2 linked regions of the Duganella zoogloeoides genome follow. The protein of the gene in region 1 interacts with the protein of each later gene in a pairwise test. Links are inferred from orthologs where the notes say so. Each region holds a gene or a part of one and is shown in the gene's direction. Other genes may lie near its edges.

Region 1 (7,977 bases):
TTCAGCAGCTTGCCCTTGTTGAAGCGGCCCTCCGGATCGACGCGCATCTTGTAGTCGCGGAACGGGCCGATTTCTTCTTCGGTCAGGAACTCGAGCTTGGTGATGCCGATGCCGTGTTCGCCCGAGATCACGCCGTTGAGCGAACGGGCCAGGATCATGATGCGCGCGACGGCCTGGTGCGCCAGTTGCAGCATCTCGTAGTGGTCGGAGTTGACCGGCAAGTTGGTGTGGACGTTGCCGTCGCCGGCGTGCATGTGCAGCGCCACGAACACGCGGCCGCGCAGCACGCGCTTGTGGATCGCGGTCGCTTCATCGAGGATCAGCTTGTAGGCGGCGCCGTTGAAGATCTGGCGCAGCTGGGCGCGGATTTCCTGCTTCCAGGTCACGCGGATGGTGCGGTCCTGGACGATGTCGAACAGGGTGGCGTCGGGCTGGGCTTTCAGGCGTTCTTCGAACACCGGCAGCAGGCGCTCCATGCCGTGGGCGGCCAGCGCATTGGTGATGCCGGCCAGCGGCAAGTCGAGATTGGCCAGAAGATAGGTCCAGCGCGCCTGCACCTGCGTGAGCAAGGCGTCGGTTTGCTCGGCGCGGTCACCGAGCATTTCGGCGTCGCCCACCGCATCTTCGGCATCGTCGCTCTTGCCGATCGGCAGGTTGCCGGCGGCAAAGAAGGTCTGCAGTTCATCGACCAGTTGCAGCTTGTTCTTGATCGACAATTCGATGTTGATGCGCTCGATGCCGTCGGTGTACTCGCCCATGCGGTTCAATGGGATCACGACGTCTTCGTTAATCTTGAAGGCGTTGGTGTGCTTGGCAATCGCAGCCGTGCGGGCGCGATCAAGCCAGAATTTCTTGCGCGCTTCCGGGCTCACTGCCACGAAACCTTCGCCGACGCGGGTATTGGCCAGGCGTACGACTTCCGAAGCGGCAATCGCCACGGCGTTTTCATCGTCGCCGACGATGTCGCCGAACAGCGCCATTTTCGGCAGCACGCCGCGCTTGGACTTGGTGGCATAGCCGACCGCGCGCAGGTAGCGCTCGTCCAGGTGCTCGAGACCAGCCAGGCGCAGGGTTTTGAATTGTTCGCCGGTGGCCGGCAGGCCGTCGAGGTAATCCTTGATTTCAACGATCGACGGAATCGCGTCGCGGGCCTGGCCGAAGAACTCCAGGCAGACCGTGCGCGCGAATTTCGGCATCTTGTGCAGGATCCAGCGGCCCGACGTGATCAGGCCGTCGGTACCCTCTTTCTGGATGCCGGGCAGGCCCGACAGGAACTTGTCGGTAACGTCCTTGCCCAGGCCTTCCTTGCGGAATTTACGGCCTTCGATTTCCAGGATCTCGGTCTTGAACGGCGCGCCCTTGGCTTCGCCCAGGCGGTTCGGATGGGTCCACTCGAGCTGGAAACGGGCCAGCGGCGTATCGTGGATTTTCGACAAGTTGTGGTCGAGCCGCGTGACCTCTAACCAGTCGCCGTTCGGATCGACCATGCGCCACGAGGCCAGGTTGTCGAGCGCGGTGCCCCACAGCACGGCCTTCTTGCCGCCCGCGTTCATGGCGATATTGCCGCCGATGCACGACGCGTGCGCCGAGGTCGGATCGACCGCGAACACGAAACCGGCCTTCTCGGCCGCTTCCGACACTTTATTGGTGATGACGCCGGCGCCGGTGTAAATCGTTGCGTATTCCTGGTCCAGGCCAGGCAGCACCTTCATTTCCACCGCGCCCATGTTGAGCAGCTTTTCGGTGTTGATGACGGCCGACATCGGCGTCAGGGGAATTGCGCCGCCGGTATAACCGGTGCCGCCGCCGCGCGGGATGATGGTCAGCCCCAGCTCGATACAGCCTTTGACCAGGCCCGCCATTTCATCTTCGGTATCGGGCGTGAGCACCACGAACGGGTACTCGACGCGCCAGTCGGTGGCGTCGGTCACGTGCGAGATGCGCTTCATGCCGTCAAAGCAGATATTGTGCTTTTCCGTGTAGCGGCCCAGGACCTTGGTGGTGCGCTTGCGCAGGTCGTACACTTGCTTGAATTCTTCGCCGAAGTCGGCCACGGCCTTGCTGGCCGCGCGCAGCAGTTTGACCACGTTGTCGCTGCGCTGGCGCGCGTGCGCATCGTTCTCTGCGCCGTCGTCTTCCACGGTCAGGCGGCGTTTGTCGACTTCGGCCAGGCGGTGATGCAGCGCGTCGATCAGTTCCTGGCGGCGCTTGGGGTTGTCCAGCATGTCGTCCTGCAGGTACGGATTGCGCCGCACGGCCCAGATATCGCCGAGCACTTCGTACAGCATGCGCGCCGAGCGGCCGGTCTGGCGGGCGCCGCGCAGTGCATCCAGCAAACTCCACGATTCCTCGCCCAGCAGCCGGATGACGATCTCGCGATCGGAAAACGACGTGTAGTTATAAGGGATTTCGCGCAGGCGCGTGGCCTCCGGACCGTGGGGCGTTTCCGCCAGTAATGCTTGGATTTGTGCAGGGGCATTCATTGTGCGATTGGACTAGTCTACTGAACCCGGGACTGCCATTTTAGCGTATTGCGGTGCACCACGCGGGAACAGCCTTGCTTTACCAAGGGACACTCACCGCGCAATCAATCCGGCTTTTCTACGTAAAAACCGCCGTTTATTGGCAATAAAATTCAACTTTGCAATTTAAGCGGAATTTAATTCAGCATCCAGCCTCTGTCGCAGTAGGATCGGTTGCACCGTTTTAGCCCAGCAACTGTCCAATCCGGTGCCAGAAGCCGTCCGGCACATACAACAGCAGCGTGGTCATGGTCAGATAGCGCAGGCACTTGCCCACCGCCATGTAGGCCAGGCTCGGCCAGAATGGCAGCTTGAGCCAGCCGCCCAACGTGCACAGCGGATCGCCGACCACCGGCAGCCAGGCCAGCAACATGGTCTTGGCGCCGTAGCGCTCCAGCCAGTGGAACCAGCGGCTCTTGCGCTCCTTGGCAAAGGTCTGCTTGGCCTGGTAGCCCATCCAGTAATCGACCGCACCGCCCAGGGTGTTGCCCACGGTGGCCACCGCAATCGCGCTCCAGAACAATTCGGGATTGGCCTTGATCACCGCAAACACGGCCGGCTCCGAGCCCAGCGGCACCAGCGTGGCCGAGATAAAACTGATGATGAACACCGACGTCAGCCCCACTTCCGGCGCAGCGATCACGTTCAGCAGCCAGGCGATTGCAGATTCGATCATCGGTTTCTTTGAGGTCTGATAAGGGTGTCCATTATAATGATCCGCACACCGCACGATTGAACAGTTCGGTCCATGCCCATCCGCGCGGACCTGCGCCCCTGCTCCACCCGGTCACCCGCCGGATAGTTAGCATCGACCACTGCGGAACCATCCCCACTTCGGGGTCAGTGCCGACATTTAGACACGGCCTCAGCTTTTAGCAGCAGAGCTCGTGTCCGAATGTCGGCACTGACCCCGAAGTTAGGGGCTGGCTCCATCGCTCTTTTTCTTGTTTGCAGACCATGACTATCGACTATCTGAAGAAAGTACTGACCGCGCGCGTTTATGACGTTGCCCAGGAAACCCCGCTGGAACTGGCGCCGACCTTGTCGCAGCGCTATGACAACCGCATTTATTTCAAGCGCGAGGACATGCAGAGCGTGTTCAGCTTCAAGATTCGTGGCGCCTACAACAAGATGGCCCACCTGAGCGAAGCGCAGCGCAAGCGCGGCGTGATTTGCGCCTCGGCCGGCAACCACGCCCAGGGCGTGGCGCTGTCCGCCGCCAAGCTCGGCTGCCGGGCGCTGATCGTCATGCCCACCACCACCCCGCAAGTGAAAATCGACGCGGTCAAGGCGCGCGGCGGTTCCGACGTGGAAGTGGTGCTGCACGGCGAGTCGTACACCGACGCCTACAACCACGCCCTCACGCTCGAGAAAGAACAGAAGCTGACCTTCGTGCACCCGTTCGACGATCCGGACGTGATCGCCGGCCAGGGCACGATCGGCATGGAAATCCTGCGCCAGCACTCGGGACCGATCCACGCGATTTTCGTTGCCATCGGCGGCGGCGGCCTGATCTCGGGGGTGGCCGCGTACGTCAAGGCGATCCGCCCCGACATCAAGATCATCGGCGTGCAGACCATGGATTCGGACGCGATGGCGCGCAGCATCAAGGCCGGCGAACGCATCACGCTGGCCGACGTGGGCCTGTTCTCGGACGGCACTGCCGTGCGCCTGGTGGGCGAGGAAACTTTCCGCCTCACGCAACAGTACGTCGATGACATCATCATCGTCGATACCGACGCCATCAGCGCCGCCATCAAGGACGTGTTTACCGATACCCGCAGCATCCTGGAACCGGCCGGCGCATTGGCGATTGCCGGCGCCAAGGCCTACGTGGAACGCGCGGCGCTGTCGAAAAATCCGGTCAAGAACGAAACCCTGATCACGATTGCCTGCGGCGCCAACATGAACTTCGACCGCCTGCGTTTTGTCGCCGAACGGGCCGAGCTGGGCGAAGCGCGCGAGGCGCTGTTTGCCGTCACCCTGCCCGAGCAGCGCGGCAGCTTCAAGCGCTTCTGCTCGCTGGTCGGCCCGCGCAATGTCACCGAGTTCAACTACCGCATCAGCGACAAGGACGAGGCCCACGTGTTCGTCGGCGTGCAGATCGCCGACCGCGGCGAATCGAGCGCGCTGGCGCGCACGTTCGAAGCGAACGACTTCCGCACGCTGGACCTCACGCACGACGAGCTGGCCAAGGCCCACGTGCGCCACCTGGTCGGTGGCAAGAGCGCGCTGGCCAACAGCGAGCTGCTGTACCGCTTCGAGTTTCCCGAGCGCCCGGGCGCGCTGATGCGCTTTTTGAACAGCATGGCGCCGAACTGGAATATCTCGCTATGCCACTACCGCAGCCAGGGCGGCGACGTCGGCCGCATTTTGATCGGCTTGCAGGTGCCGCCGGGCGAGATGGACCAGTTCGGCCAGTTCCTGACCACGCTCGGTTACCGCTACTGGGATGAGACGGCCAATCCGGTGTACAAGCTGTTCCTGGGCTAAGGCGCTTCCGACAGCCGGGCGAACGGCAGCGGCAGCGGCCGCGATCGGTGCCCGGACGTGGACCTGCCCAGCCCGTCTGCGGCACTGCCGGCCGCTTGACGGGCGCCGGCAGCGCCCTAAAGGGTGCAGTACAATGTGGCGCTTACAATGCCATCACTGCACCCCACCACGCCCGCCATGACCAATACCGTCGACTTGTCCCCGCTGGGAAAAACCTCCGCCTACCGCACCGATTACGCGCCGGAACTGCTGTTCCCGATCCCGCGCCAGGGCAAGCGTGACGAGCTGGGTTTGTCCGGCACACTGCCCTTTTTTGGCGTCGATATCTGGAATGCCTACGAAATCTCGTGGCTCAACAGCCGTGGCAAACCGCAGGTGGCCATTGCCCGCATCACGGTGCCGGCCGATTCGCCCAACATCATCGAATCGAAATCGTTCAAGCTGTACCTGAACTCGTTCAACCAGACGCGGCTGGAAAGCGTCGATGCGCTGCACGCGCTGCTGCAACAAGACCTGTCGAAAGCGGTGGGCGCATCCATCCACATCGTGCTGACCCAGCCCGACGGCTTCGACAAGGTCGCCATGGGCGAGCTGGACGGCCTGCTGCTCGACCGCCTCGACATCGAGATCGATTACTACAGCCCGGCCCCGGAACTATTGAAGGCGGCGCTGGACGAGGAACCGGTCGAGGAAAAATTCGTGTCGCACCTGCTCAAGTCGAATTGCCTGGTCACCGGCCAGCCGGACTGGGCCAGTGTGCAAATCCACTACAGCGGTCCGCAAATCGACCAGGAAAGCTTGCTCAAGTATCTGATCGGCTTCCGTGAGCACAACGAATTCCACGAGCAGTGCGTCGAACGCATCTTTGTCGATATCCTGCGCCAGTGCGCGCCGCAGCAACTGGCCGTCTATGCCCGCTACACGCGGCGCGGGGGCCTGGACATCAACCCGTGGCGCAGCAACTTCAGCACCGGCCGCAATCCGCCCAACCTGCGCGGCGCCCGGCAATAAATACTGATCACGGCAGGCAAGCCGCATCGCCTCGCTGCGATGGTAGCTTCTGCATAAATCAGGCGTATGATGACGGGTCGGCCCGAGGTTTCGGTCCATTGATTGAAATACAACTCGGACGCGAGCGATTTCATGTTACACGGCGCACAAACAAGCCTATAATTCGGGCCGTGCGCCGCAACACTATTGTCGTCATATGAACAACCTGAGCAAAATTCTCTCTCTCGAAAACGTCCTGCTGGACCTGGAAGTGTCCAGCAAAAAACGTGCTTTTGAGCAAGCTGGCCTGATTTTCGAAAACAACTGCGGCATCGCCCGCTCGACCGTGTCGGACAACCTGTTCGCCCGCGAACGGCTCGGTTCCACCGGTCTCGGCCACGGGGTGGCCGTACCGCACGGGCGCATCAAGGGCATGAAAAGCCTGAAGTCGCCGCTGGCTGCGTTTGTCCGCCTGTCGGAGCCAATTCCGTTCGAGTCGCCCGATGGCAAGCCGGTCAACCTGTTGTTTTTCCTCTTGATCCCCGATCACGTGACCCAGCAACACCTGGAAATCCTGTCCGAGATCGCGGAAATGTTTTCCGATGATGCGTTCCGCACCGCGCTGACCACGGATCCCGATCCGAAATCGGTGCACTCGCGCATCATCAACTGGCTGCCCAGCCTGCAAGCTGCGGGTTGATCCGCCGCCAGCAACTTGCAGTACACTAGGCTCTCCCTCTCCTGATTCGGACCACGATGCCCATGCTGCAAACCCCGCTGACGATACAACGCCTGTACGACGACAATCGCGAAAGTTTGCAGCTTGGCTGGTTTGCCGGCTTTCCCGGCGGCGAGCGCCTCATTTCCGGCGATGTCGCTTCGGCCGCCGACCAGGTGGGCCACCTGAACATGATCCACCCGGGTCGCATCCAGGTCTTCGGCCACCAGGAAATCAATTACTACCAGCGCCTGAAGTCGCTCACGCGCGCCCACCTGATTGGCGAACTGATCGGCGGTAATCCGCCGGCGCTGATCGTCGCGCAGGGGCTGGAAACGCCGCCCGACATCCTGGCCATTTGCGACGAAAAAAATATCCCGCTGTTCTCCACGCCGCTGCCGGCCGCGCAGGTGATCGACTTCCTGCGCGTGTACCTGTCGAAGAAACTGGCGCAGCGCATCATCATGCACGGTGTGTTCATGGACGTACTGGGCGTGGGCGTGCTGATCACCGGCGACTCGGGCCTCGGCAAAAGCGAACTGGGCCTGGAGCTGATTTCACGTTCGCACGGCCTGGTGGCCGACGATGCCGTGGAATTTTCGCGCATCGCCCCCAATATGATCGAAGGCCGCTGCCCGGCCCTGCTGCAAAACCTGCTGGAAGTGCGCGGCCTGGGCCTGCTCGACATCAAGGCCATTTTTGGCGAGACGGCCGTGCGGCGCAAGATGCGCCTGAAACTGATCGTGCACCTGGTCAAGCGCGGCGGCCAGGAAGAAGAAGTCGAACGGCTGCCGTTCCAGTTCCCCACCGAAGACGTGCTGGGCCTGCCGATCCGCAAGGTCGTGATTCCCGTGGCGGCCGGCCGCAACATCGCCGTGCTGCTCGAAGCGGCCGTGCGCAACACTATTTTGCAACTACGCGGGATCGACACCCTGCAAGAGTTCATGGAGCGGCAACGACTGGCAATGAGTGGAGATTGAATGTTGCTAAGGAGTCGCGCCAAGCATGGCGCAACCGTTACGCAGGCGCAGAGCGATGCTCTGCGAATTCCCTGCTTCACCAACGCCTCGCCATGAGCGGAGACTGAGTTATGCGTATCGTCCTCATCACCGGAATTTCCGGTTCCGGCAAATCGGTGGCCCTCAATGTCCTGGAAGACCTCGGCTACTACTGCGTTGACAACCTGCCGCCTGCCCTGCTGCCGCACCTGGTCTCCACCCTGGTGGGCGAAGGCTTGCGTTCGCTGGCGGTGGC
Region 2 (5,869 bases), 300 kb from region 1 along the record:
GCTGCCGGCGATTGCGGACTCGTTCAAGAAACTCAGCCCCGCGACGCAAGTACGCAGCCCGGTCATGTTCGTGGTGTATGTCGGCAGCATCATCACCACCTTGCTGTACCTGCAGGCGCTGTTCGGCCAGGGCGAGGCGCCGGCCGGTTTCATCCTGGCGATCTCGGTCTGGCTGTGGTTCACGGTGCTGTTTGCAAACTTTGCCGAGGCGCTGGCCGAAGGCCGCAGCAAGGCGCAAGCCGCGTCGCTGCGCAACCTCAAGCAGACCGTGAGCGCCAAGAAGCTGGCCTCGCCCAAGTACGGCACCACCTGGCTGCCGCAGCCGGCCACCGATCTGCGCAAGGGTAATTACATCCTGGTCGAAGCCGGCGACGTGATCCCGATCGACGGCGAAGTGATCGAAGGCGTGGCTTCGGTCGACGAGAGTGCGATCACCGGCGAATCGGCGCCCGTGATCCGCGAGTCGGGCGGCGATTTTTCGTCGGTTACCGGCGGCACCCGCGTGCTGTCGGACTGGCTGGTGGTCAAGGTCACCGTCAATCCGGGCGAGACTTTTTTGGACCGCATGATCTCGATGGTGGAGGGCGCCAAGCGCCAGAAAACCCCGAACGAGATCGCGCTGACCATTCTGCTGGTGGCGCTCACCATCGTGTTCCTGATCGTGACCATCACCTTGCTGCCGTTCTCGCTGTTCTCGGTGCAGGCCGCCCAATCTGGCACGCCGGTCACCATTACGGTGCTGATCGCGCTGCTGGTGTGCCTGATTCCGACGACCATCGGCGGCCTGCTGTCGGCCATCGGCGTGGCCGGCATGAGCCGCATGATGCAGGCCAACGTGATCGCCACGTCGGGCCGCGCAGTGGAAGCAGCGGGCGACGTCGATGTGCTGATGCTCGATAAGACCGGCACCATCACGCTTGGCAACCGCCAGGCATCGTCCTTCGTGCCGGCGCCGGGCGTGACCGAGCAGCAGCTGGCCGACGTGGCGCAACTGGCGTCGCTGGCCGACGAAACCCCGGAAGGGCGCAGCATCGTGGTGCTGGCCAAGCAGAAGTTCAACATCCGCGAACGCGAGATGGCGTCGTTGAATGCCGTGTTCGTGCCGTTCACCGCGCAAACCCGCATGAGCGGTGTCGATATCGGGATCGGCCCTGGTGCGAGGTCCGTGCGCAAGGGCGCGGCCGACAGCGTGCGCCGCTACGTCGAGTCGCTCGGCCAGCCCAATGCCTACCCGGCCGAAGTGGGCCGCGCCGTGGACGACATCTCGCGCCGGGGCAGCACGCCGCTGGTGGTCACCGATGGCGGCCGCGTGATGGGCGTTGTGGAACTGAAGGACATCGTCAAGGGCGGCATCAAGGAGCGTTTCGGTGAGCTGCGCCGCATGGGCATCAAGACCGTGATGATCACCGGCGACAACCAGCTGACCGCCGCCGCCATCGCCGCCGAAGCGGGCGTGGACGACTTCCTGGCCGAAGCCACGCCGGAAGACAAATTAAAGCTGATCCGCAAGTACCAGGCCGAAGGCCGCCTGGTGGCGATGACCGGCGACGGCACCAACGACGCCCCGGCGCTGGCGCAGGCCGACGTGGCGGTGGCGATGAACTCGGGTACCCAGGCGGCCAAGGAAGCCGGCAACATGGTCGATCTCGATTCGAATCCGACCAAGCTGCTGGAGATCGTCGAAATCGGCAAGCAGATGCTGATGACGCGCGGCGCGCTGACCACGTTCTCGATCTCGAACGACATCGCCAAGTACTTCGCCATCATCCCGGCGGCCTTCGTGGGCACGTATCCGCAACTGAAGGCGCTCGACGTGATGCAGTTGGCCAGCCCGTCGTCGGCGATCATGTCGGCGGTGATTTTCAATGCCTTGATCATCGTGGTGCTGATCCCGCTGGCGCTAAAAGGCGTGAAATACCGGGCCATCGGCGCGGTGGCGCTGCTGCGCCGCAACCTGCTGCTGTATGGGCTGGGCGGGATCGTGCTGCCGTTCGTAGGCATCAAGCTGATCGACATTGTGCTGGCGGCATTACATCTCGTATAACAACCACCTGCCTTCGATCCGTCATTCCCGCGACAGCGGGAATCCATAGACACTGCGATTGGTCGCAGCTTGCGCCCACGCTGGCACTGCTCAACTATTCCATGGATCCCCGCCTGCGCGGGGATGACGGATTCAGAGCTAACTTAAATAACTGGAGCTGTCATGACATCCCACTTCCGCCCCGCCTTTGTGATCTTCGGCGCCCTCACCATTATCTGCGGCGTGCTGTACCCGCTCGCCGTCTCCGGCGTCGCCGCCACCGTGTTCCCGGCGCAAGCGGCCGGCAGCCTGGTGCAGGTTGACGGCAAAACCGTCGGCTCGTCGCTGATCGGCCAGTCCTTCAGCTCACCGAAGTACTTCTGGGGCCGTCCGTCCGGCACCGGTCCGATGCCCAATAACGGCGCCGGTTCGTCCGGCACCAACCTTGGCCCCACCAACGCGGCGCTGATCGATGCCGTCAAAGGCCGTATCGAGGCCCTCAAGGCGGCCGATCCGGCCAACACTGCGCCGATTCCCGTGGACCTGGTCACCGCGTCGGCCAGCGGCCTCGATCCCGAGATCAGCCCGGCCGCCGCCCGCTACCAGGCCGCGCGCGTGGCCGCCGCCCGCCAGTTCAACACCAACCAGGTGCTGGCGCTGATCGAGCAGCACACGCGGCCGCAATATTTCGGCTTTTTCGGCGAGCCGCGCGTCAATGTGCTGGCGCTGAACCTGGCGCTCGACCAGACCGGCCGCTGATCAATCCAAGGTAGAATCGCCGCATGTCCATCCCCCACGAGAGTTCGCGCCCCGATCCCGACGCCTTGCTGGCGCAAGTCCAGGCGGGGGAGCGGCGCGCCGCGCGCGGCAAGCTGCGCATTTATTTCGGCGCGTCGGCGGGCGTGGGCAAGACCTACGCCATGCTGGCTGCCGCCCGCAAGCTCGAGCTTGAGGGGCATCCGGTGCTGGTCGGCGTGGTGGAAACCCATGGCCGCAGTGAGACCGCCGCCATGCTGGCCGGCCTCGACGTGCTGCCGCCGCGCGCGGTCGCGCATCGTGGCCGCGTGCTCAATGAATTCGACCTCGACGCCGCGCTGGCGCGCCACCCGCCGCTGATCCTGATGGACGAACTGGCGCACTCCAACGCGCCCGGTTCGCGCCATCCCAAGCGCTGGCAGGACGTGGAAGAGCTGCGCGACGCCGGCATCGACGTGCTGACCACCGTCAACGTCCAGCACCTGGAAAGCCTCAACGACGTGGTGGGCGGCATCACTGGCATCCGCGTGGGCGAGACCGTGCCCGACACCGTGTTCGACCAGGCCGACGAGGTGGTGCTGGTCGATCTGCCGGCCGACGAACTGCTGGCGCGCCTGAAAGCTGGCAAGGTATACCAGGCGCCGCAAGCCGAGCGGGCGTCGAAAAACTTCTTCCGCAAGGGGAACCTGATCGCGCTGCGCGAGCTGGCGCTGCGCCGCACCGCCGACCGCATCGAGGACGACGTCCGCGCCTACCGCGTGGAGCAGTCGATTGCCGACATCTGGAAAACCGGCGCCGCGCTGCTAGCGTGCGTGGGACCGAATCCGGGCGCCGAACACACGGTGCGCAGCACGGCGCGCCTGGCGGGCCAGCTCGGTACCGACTGGCACGCTATCTACGTGGAGACGCCGGCGCTGCAAAAGCTGCCGGCCGCGCGCCGCGAACAGATCCTGCGCACACTGAAGCTGGCCGAGGACCTGGGCGCCACCACCGCCGTGGTGCCGGGCCGCGACGTGGCGCTGGCGGCGGTGGAATATGCGCGCAGCCACAACCTGTCCAAGTTCGTGCTGGGCCGCTCGCGGTCATCTTTGCCATGGCAAACCCCGCACATCAAGCGCCTGGCCCGCTATGCGCCGGACCTCGACCTGGTCGAAATCGGCGCTGCCAGCATCGACACGCCGGCCGGTGCACGTACCGCCAGCACCAGCAACGCGTGGGGCGCCGATGCCACTGCCGACGCCGACCCTGGCGCCCGCGAAGACGGCTACGGCGACGGTGGCGCTGACGGGCGCGCGGCGCTGGGCCTGTCCGGCGCGCGCCTGCCGTGGATGCAGCAGCGCGCCACCGGCTATGCCGTGGCTGTCGCAGCCAGCTTCGCCATCGCACTGGCCGCCATGCCGCTGCTGGCCTGGCTGGACCTGGCCAATATCGCCATGCTGTTCCTGCTCGGCGTGCTGCTCACGGCCGTGCGGTTCGGACGCGGGCCGTCGGTGGTGGCTACTTGCGTGAGCGTGGCCTGCTTCGACTTTTTCTTTGTTTCCCCGCGCTTCGACTTTGCCGTGTCGGACTTTCAGTACGTGATCACCTTCGTGGTGATGCTGGCCGTGGGCCTGATCACCGGCCATTTGACGTCCGGCCTGCGCTTCCAGGCGCGGGTGGCGGCGCAGCGCGAAAAGCGTTCGCGCGCGCTGTACGAATTTGCCCGCGAACTGTCGGGCGCCCTGCAAACCGAGCAAATCTTCGACACCACGCGCCGCTTCATCGAAAACGCCTTCCGCGCCCGCGCCACCTTGCTGCTGCCCGATGCCGACGGCCGCCTTTTGCCGCCGCCCGCCGGCATGGCGCTCGATATCGGCATCGCCCAGTGGGCCTTCGACAACGCCGAAAGTGCGGGCCTGGGCACCGACACGCTGCCGGCCAGCACGCTGTTCTACCTGCCGCTGGTGGCGCCGATGCGCACCCGGGGCGTGCTGGCGATTGCGCCGCTGCGCCAGCGCTGGCTCCTGATCCCCGAACAACGCCAGCAGCTCGACACCTTTGCCGCGCTGGCCGCGATTGCGCTCGAGCGCGTGCACTACATCGAGGTGGCGCAGAATGCACTGGTCAACATGGAATCCGAACGGCTGCGCAATTCGCTGCTGGCGGCGCTGTCGCACGATGTGCGCACGCCGCTGACGTCGCTGGTGGGGCTGTCCGAATCGCTGGCCGGCGCCAAACCGCCGCTGCCCGACGCCCAGCGCGAGGTGGCGGTGGCGCTGCACGACGAGGCGCTGCGCATGAGCGCCATGGTGGCCAATCTGCTCGACATGGCGCGCATCCAGAGCGGCGAAGTGAAATTCAATTTGCAGTGGCAGCCGCTCGAAGAAGTGGTAGGCAGCGCCTTGCGCGCCAGCGGTTCGCAACTGACCGGCCACCACGTGCGCGCCGAGCTGCCCAAGGACCTGCCGCTGCTGCGCTACGATGCCGTGCTGATCGAGCGGGTGCTGGCCAACCTGGTGGAAAACGCCGCCAAGTACACGCCGCCCGGTTCCACCATCGCCATCGCCGCCGCGCTGCACGGCCAGTGGATCAATATTACCGTGGCCGACGACGGCCCCGGCTTGCCGCCGGGCCGCGAGGAAGCGATCTTTGAAAAATTTACGCGGGGCGAACGCGAGTCGGCCAAGCCGGGTGTTGGCCTGGGGCTGGCGATCTGCCGCGCAATCGTGGAGGCGCACGGTGGCCGCATCAGCGCCGCCGCGCACGCTTTACCATTGGGCGGCGCCGCCTTCACCTTTACCCTGCCATTGGGCACACCGCCAGCCATGCCGGAGCTGGAGCCTGAACCGGAGACCGCATGACGGAGCACATCACCACACCCACCGCCTTGCTGGTGGAAGACGAACCGCAAATCCGCCGCTTCGTGCGCGCCGCGCTGGAAGAGGAGGGCTGGCAGGTGTTCGAATCGGCTACATTGCAACGGGGCCTGATCGACGCCGGCACCCGCAAGCCGGACCTGATCGTGCTCGACCTGGGGCTGCCCGACGGCGACGGCATCGACTTCGTGCTGGACTTGCGCAAATGGTCGACGGTACCGGTGATCGTGCTGTC

The links. The genes of interacting proteins can lie anywhere in the genome.
Region 2: the proteins of SR858_RS23850 (region 1) and SR858_RS22630 interact in binary tests that used the Escherichia coli proteins (3 or more experiments, as listed by UniProt). The link is inferred for Duganella zoogloeoides from one-to-one orthologs.

Annotation. Positions count from the first base shown.
Region 1 is NZ_CP140152.1:5,425,164-5,433,140, forward strand. Bases 5,005-7,963 are described here. They hold SR858_RS23850 (PTS sugar transporter subunit IIA), read left to right. Parts: upstream 5,005-6,222; coding sequence 6,223-6,705; downstream 6,706-7,963. Other genes in these bases: ilvA (threonine ammonia-lyase, biosynthetic), read left to right, coding at 5,005-5,015; queF (NADPH-dependent 7-cyano-7-deazaguanine reductase QueF), read left to right, coding at 5,193-6,026; hprK (HPr(Ser) kinase/phosphatase), read left to right, coding at 6,768-7,703; rapZ (RNase adapter RapZ), read left to right, coding at 7,814-7,963. Outside these bases: SR858_RS23830 (DUF3683 domain-containing protein), read right to left, coding at 1-2,483; SR858_RS23835 (YqaA family protein), read right to left, coding at 2,707-3,198; more of ilvA, read left to right, coding at 3,480-5,004; more of rapZ, read left to right, coding at 7,964-7,977. UniProt on the Escherichia coli protein: Seems to have a role in regulating nitrogen assimilation.
Region 2 is NZ_CP140152.1:5,125,619-5,131,487, reverse strand. What follows is about bases 2,411-5,819. They hold SR858_RS22630 (DUF4118 domain-containing protein), read left to right. Parts: upstream 2,411-2,805; coding sequence 2,806-5,619; downstream 5,620-5,819. Other genes in these bases: kdpE (two-component system response regulator KdpE), read left to right, coding at 5,616-5,819; kdpC (potassium-transporting ATPase subunit KdpC), read left to right, coding at 2,411-2,782. In the rest of the region: potassium-transporting ATPase subunit KdpB, read left to right, coding at 1-2,044; more of kdpC, read left to right, coding at 2,207-2,410; more of kdpE, read left to right, coding at 5,820-5,869. UniProt on the Escherichia coli protein: Member of the two-component regulatory system KdpD/KdpE involved in the regulation of the kdp operon. KdpD may function as a membrane-associated protein kinase that phosphorylates KdpE in response to environmental signals.